DNA from 2 places in the Spirillospora sp. NPDC052242 genome. Region 2 is predicted to be linked to the other one. Evidence: predicted binding sites of a transcription regulator. Region 2 holds the regulator's gene; the other holds the start of a gene.

Region 1 (3,258 bases), on a different contig from region 2:
ATGCGATGAAAAGGCGCACGGCAATGAATCGTGAAGCCGCCACTCTAGTGCGTGTAGAGCGTCGCTATAACGGGTAGTAGAGAACGTTGCGAGTTCCGTGGAATGCACGCGTTACCCGACTGGTGAAGAAAGTCGAAGATCAAGATCATTGACGGGAAATTCCCGATTCGACGGCACTCATCACAAATGCAGGTATGTGGCCTGTTCTGCCCGGCGGCCCGGACGGGCGCGCCGTGGGGCGCCGTGTCCGTACATCTCGCCCAACATCGGCAGTTCCCGAGCCTCCGCCGGACGCCCGCGGCCGGGCCCGCGCGCGCCCCGCGCGGGCCCGCGACCGCCCGTCGCCGCCGCCGCGGAAGGCATTCGACGCCTCCGCCCCACCCGTTCCTGAACAACCCTTGGTGTTTCCCCGGGCGTTGATCTGTCCGCGCCGATTCACGGGCCCCGTTACCGCCTTGCCGCGCGTCCCGCGGTCCCCTGGGGAACGCAATGCCGGAAAGCGCCGATGATTTGCGCCGCCATGGTGCGCCGCCGGGGCGCGCTTGGGCCGCCCGGGGTCCCCGGAAGATCTTTGGAATCGATTCCCGGCCGCCGCCCGGTCCGGGCGGGTCAGCGCCCTTCCGGCCCCGCGGACGACCCGGTTGGCACCCCCGCCAGCGGACGGACGAGCAGCGCCACCGGGTCCCGCCCGACCCGCGTCACCACGACCGTCAGCTCCGCGCCGCCCCGCCGCCGGCGCCCGCCGAACCCCAGGTCGCGCCGCAGCCTGTCCACGTCCACGGCCGACCCGCGCTTCTTGACCGTCAGCACCCCGACGTCCCGCCGCCGCAGCTCCGCGCGCAGCCGCTTCACCGAGAACGGCAGCACGTCCTCGATCGCGTACCCGGACGCGAACGGCGTCGCGTGCGCCTCGTCCGACGTCACGTACGCGATGCGCGGGTCCGCGAGCCCGCCGCCGACCCGCTCCGCGACCTCCGCCACCAGGTGCGCCCGGATGACCGCGCCGTCCGGCTCGTACAGGTAGCGGCCCCACCCGCGGACGTCCGGGTCGCCGAGCCCGCGCGGCGTCAGCGAGCCCGCCACCGCGCCGTCCCCGGCCAGCAGCGTCGCGCGCCGCGGGACGCCGCTCGCGAGCCCGCCGAGCCACAGCGCGGCCTCCTTCACGTCGCCGCCCACCGAGATCCACTCGGCCTCCGCGCCCGCCGGCACCGCCTCGTGCGGGACGCCCGGCGCGACCTTCACGCACGCGCCGCCCGTCCGTCCGGCCAGGTCGAGGACGGCGTCGAGCGGCGGCTCGTACGCGCGCGGGTCGAACACCCGGCCGCGCGCCGTGCGGCGCCCGGGATCGGCGAACACGGCCGTGTACCCCGCCGGGTCCTGCTCGACCGCGTCGCCCACCCGGACGGACGCGCGATCGGCGACGCCGAGCGCGTCCACGTTCGCCTGCGCGACCTCCGCCGTCAGGGGGTCGAGTTCCACGCCGTCCCCGATGAGGCCCGCGCGCGCACGGGCGATCAGGTCGGCGCCGATGCCGCACCCCAGTTCCAGCACACGCGCGCCCGCCAGCCGGTCCGCGAACCGTCCGGCCCGGTACGCGGCCACGCTCGCCCTCGTCGACTGTTCGAGCCCGGCCTCGGTGAAGTACATCCGCTCGGCGTCCGCGCCGAACTTGGCCTTCGCCCGTTCCCGCAGCCGCGCCTGCGTCAGCGCCGCCGCCACCAGGTCGGGGTCGTGCGCCTCCCGCAGCCGCGCGGCCGTCGCGAGCAGCCCGTCCCCGCCCACGTCCGCGCCCGTCGCCGCCGCGAGGACGTCCTGGCCGGAGGGGGTCCGCAGGCGGCGGAACGCGACGGGGTCCATAGGGTGAAGTTAGCGCTCCGTGAACGCCGCGGAACCGTTGCCGGACGCTCGCCGCGGACGTTCGCGTTCGTGTTGACGAGCCACCGGGCACGGCATAGTTTCATGTCTGGCACTCTCCACGCTAGAGTGCCAACACAGCGACAAGGTCGGTCTGGCACCCGCGACGGCAGGCCGGTCCAGGGTCGCCTCTCTCTGTCACAGTTGCCGGTCGGCCGACCATGGCCGGCCGAGGACCTATCGAAGGGGAGGTCAGATCGTGACGACCGCCACCAAGGTCACTCTCAAGCCGCTCGAGGACCGCATCGTCGTCCAGCCGCTCGAGGCCGAGACCACCACCGCGTCGGGCCTGGTGATTCCCGACACCGCCAAGGAGAAGCCCCAGGAGGGCACCGTTGTCGCGGTCGGCCCCGGCCGCGTCGACGACAAGGGCGACCGCGTCCCCGTCGACGTCAAGGTCGGCGAGGTCGTGCTCTACAGCAAGTACGGCGGCACCGAGGTCAAGTACAACAACGAGGAGTACCTCGTGCTCTCGGCCCGCGACGTGCTCGCGGTCATCGAGAAGTAATCAGCGAGACGTGATGCGCCCGCCCCGGTCCGCGCCGACTTCGGCGGGGCCGGGGCGGACCGCGTGAAAGAGGAGAATCCGCATGGCGAAGATCCTGGAGTTCAACGAGGACGCTCGCCGGGCTCTTGAGCGCGGCGTCAACGCTCTCGCTGACGCCGTCAAGGTGACGATCGGCCCGCGCGGCCGCAACGTCGTCATCGACAAGAAGTTCGGCGCGCCGACGATCACCAACGACGGCGTCACCATCGCCCGCGAGGTGGAGCTGGAGGACCCCTACGAGAACCTGGGGGCCCAGCTCGCCAAGGAAGTGGCGACCAAGACCAACGACATCGCGGGCGACGGCACCACCACGGCGACCGTCCTCGCGCAGGCGCTGGTCCGGGAGGGCACCCGCAACGTCGCCGCCGGCGCGTCGCCGCTCTCCCTCAAGCGCGGCATGGACGCCGCCGCCCAGTTCGTGTCCGACCAGCTCCTGAAGGCGTCCCGCGAGGTCGCCACCAAGGAGGAGATCGCGCACGTCGCGACCATCTCCGCGCAGGACCCGCAGATCGGCGAGCTGATCGCCGAGGCGTTCGACAAGGTCGGCAAGGACGGCGTCATCACCGTCGAGGAGGCCCACACCATGGGCCTCGAGCTGGAGTTCACCGAGGGCCTCCAGTTCGACAAGGGCTACCTGTCCCCGCACATGGTCACCGACCCCGAGCGCATGGAGGCCGTCCTGGAGGACGCCTACGTGCTCATCGTGGACGGCAAGATCTCCAACGTGCAGGAGTTCCTGCCGCTGGCGGAGAAGGTCGCCCAGACCAAGAAGCCGCTGCTGGTCGTCGCCGAGGACG
Region 2 (3,258 bases):
GTCGCCCTCCCGCTCGAAGATCGGGTGCGCGCGCTCCACGATCTCCAGGAACAGGTCGCCGGGCGGGCCGCCGCCGGGGCCGACCTCGCCCTCGCCCGCGAGCTGGATGTGGATGCCGTTCTCCACGCCCGCCGGGATCTTGACCTTGACGGTGCGCCGGGTGCGGACGCGCCCGTCCCCGGAGCACTCGGTGCACGGTGTGCGGATCACCGAGCCGAAGCCGCCGCACGCCGGGCAGGGCCGGGCCGTCATGACCTGGCCCAGGAACGAGCGCTGCACCTGCTGCACCTCGCCGCGCCCGTGGCAGGTGTCGCAGGTCTCCGGGTGGGTGCCGGGCGCGCAGCCCGTCGCCTCGCACGCCGAGCAGGCCACCGCGGTGTCCACGGTCAGCTCCCGGGTGGTGCCGAACGCGGTCTCCGACAGGTCGAGCTCGACCCGTAGCGTCGCGTTCCGCCCGCGCCGCGCCCGCGACCGGGGGCCGCGCGACGTCGACGTCCCGAAGAACGCGTCCATGATGTCGCTGAACGGGAACCCCGCGCCGCCGAACCCGCCGGCGCCGCCCCCGCCGCCGGGCGCGAACGGGTCCGCGCCCAGGTCGTACATCTCCCGCTTCTTCGGGTCGGAGAGCACCTCGTACGCCTGGGTGATCTCCTTGAACTTCTCCTGGGTCTCCGGGTCGGGGTTGACGTCCGGGTGGAGTTCCCGCGCGAGCCGGCGGTAGGCCTTCTTGACCTCGTCGGCGCTCGCGTTCCGGCCGACCCCTAGAGTCGCGTAGTAGTCGTTGGCCACTTACGACCCCGCCAGGATCTGTCCCACGTAGCGTGCCACTGCCCGTACCGCTCCCATCGTGCTGGGGTAATCCATGCGTGTAGGCCCGAGCACTCCCAGCCGGGCCAGCGTGAGGTCGCCGACGCCGTAGTCGGCGGCGACGACCGAGGTCGATCGGAGCCCCAATTCGGGGTTCTCGGTGCCGATCCGCACCGTAACAGTAGAGGAGTCGCCGGACTCGCCGAGCAGCCGCATCAGCACGACCTGCTCCTCCAGCGCGACCAGCACCTCCCGCAGGCTCTGCGAGAAGTCCACCGCGGCCAGGTTCGCCGCGCCGGCGAAAACGATCTTCTCCTCGTGCCGTTCGACGAGCGTCTCCAGCAGCACCGACAGCACCGCGGCCGCCACCGGCCGCTCGTCCGGCCCCACCTTGTCCGGCAGGTCCGCGACGGCCGTCGGCACCTCGCCGAGCCCGAGCCCGTCCAGGCACGTGTTGAGCAACGCCCGCAGGTGCCCGATCGATTCCTCGGAGATCTCGGCGGGCGTCTCGATGACCCGCTGCTCCACCCGTCCCGTGTCGGTGATCAGGACGAGCAGCAGCCGGCTCTCGGCCACCCGCACCAGCTCGACGTGCCGCACCGTCGACCGCGTCAGCGACGGGTACTGCACCACCGCGACCTGCCGGGTCAGCTGCGCGAGCAGCTTCACCGTCCGGCCGACGACGTCGTCGAGGTCGTACGCGCCGGACAGGAACGTCTCGATCGCCCGCCGCTCGGGCGCCGACAGCGGCTTGATCGTCGACAGCCGGTCGACGAACAGCCGGTACCCCTTGTCGGTGGGGACGCGGCCCGCGCTCGTGTGCGGCTGCGCGATGTACCCCTGCTCCTCCAGAACCGCCATGTCGTTGCGGATCGTGGCGGGGGACACGCCGAGGTTGTGCCGGTCCGCCAAGGCCTTGGAACCCACGGGTTCGTTCGTGGACACGAAGTCCTCGACGATGGCGCGCAGGACCGCGAGTTTCCGGTCGTCCAGCACGTTGTCACCTCCCTCGTGCGCTGCCACTGGCCCCCCGATCATCCGGTGCCGTCCGGCCCCGTGCCGCTGGCACTCCTTACTCCTGAGTGCCAAGTGTACGACCCGCGGGCGCCCTTCTGGAGGGTCCCGGCCCCGGCGGCGGCGCGATCCTATCCGGATCGGGCGCCACGCCGAGCGACCGGGGACGACACCGCCCGCGGCCGCCGTCCGGTTAATCTGCGGACCTGTGCGGAGTAAGGACTACGGCAACGACGTGCTGTCCGGCGACTGGCGCAGGCCCCGCAAGGGCCTCGTCCCGGAGATCCCGGCCGAACCGGGGCTGGTCGCCGAGGACCCGGACAGCGGATTCTGCGGCGCCGTCGTGGCCTGCGACAAGTTCGGCGTCACCCTCGAGGACCGCTTCGGCAAGCGCCGCGTGTTCCCGCTCACCAAGGCGGGCTTCCTGATCGACGGCGCCCCGGTCACGCTCGTCCGTCCCGAGGCGGCCCCGCGCCGCCCCGCGCGCTCGGCGTCCGGCTCCGTCGCCGTCCGGGGCCTGCGCGCGCAGGTCGCAAAGGAGAGCCGCATCTACGTCGAGGGCGTGCACGACGCCGAACTGGTCGAGAAGATCTGGGGCCACGACCTCCGCGTCGAGGGCGTCGTCGTCGAGTACCTGGAGGGCGTGGACGACCTCCCCGCGATCGTCGACGAGTTCGGCCCCGCCGAAGGCCGCCGCCTCGGCGTCCTCGTCGACCACCTCGTCGAGGGCTCCAAGGAGAGCCGCATCGCCGCGCGCGTCTCGTCCCCGCACGTCCTGATCGCCGGCCACCCGTTCGTCGACGTCTGGGAGGCCGTCAAGCCCGCCGCCGTCGGCATCCCCGCCTGGCCCCGCGTCCCCCGCGGCGTCCCGTGGAAGGAGGGCGTCCTGGACGCCCTCGGCTGGGCCCCCGACGTGGGCGCCGCCTGGAAGCGCATCCTCGCCTCCGTGACCACCTACACCGACCTAGAACCCGCCCTCCTGGGCCGCGTAGAAGAACTGATCGACTTCGTGACCGCCCCCTAACCCCCCACACCCGACACCCCCGGAACGCCCCGCACCGCAGCAGAGCCACCACAAGCACAAGACGGCCCCCAAGGCGCTCAGCGCGGCGCCGCCCCTCGGAGCCGGGCCACCACGCGGGCCGCGGCACCACAGTCACCGCCGGGGGGCGGGTTGTCCGGGCGGCCGGAGGGCGCGCAGCGCCCGGAGGCCGACCGGGTTTCGCTCAGCACAGGTCTCGGACGACCGCGTCGGCCAGGAGGCGGCCCCGGCGGGTGAGGACGGCGCGGCCTTCGGCGTAGGGGGCCCGTTCGAGGAGGCCGTCGGTGATGAGGCGGCGGACGGCGGCGTCGTCGAGGAGGGCGGTGGGGCAGCCGTCGGCGAGGCGGAGTTCGAGCATGATGCGTTCGACGCGGCGGTCGTCGGCGTCGAGGATC

The links. Region 2 encodes HrcA, which represses chaperone genes, less so after heat shock. Its sites were predicted from a motif close to TTGGCACTCTCNNNNNGAGAGTGCCAA; they were not measured.
Region 1: the regulator HrcA is predicted to act here: its motif matches at 1,964-1,990, upstream of groES (co-chaperone GroES).

Annotation. Positions count from the first base shown of each region.
Region 1 covers NZ_JBFAUZ010000008.1:18,455-21,712, reverse strand. The annotation lists gene AB0L25_RS08500 (class I SAM-dependent methyltransferase) at 610-1,857, opposite strand; gene groES (co-chaperone GroES) at 2,114-2,422, shown strand; gene groL (chaperonin GroEL) at 2,505-3,258, shown strand, end outside.
Region 2 covers NZ_JBFAUZ010000006.1:170,816-174,073, reverse strand. The annotation lists gene dnaJ (molecular chaperone DnaJ) at 1-789, opposite strand, end outside; gene hrcA (heat-inducible transcriptional repressor HrcA) at 790-1,803, opposite strand; gene AB0L25_RS07200 (DUF3097 domain-containing protein) at 2,030-2,845, shown strand; gene hemW (radical SAM family heme chaperone HemW) at 3,048-3,258, opposite strand, start outside.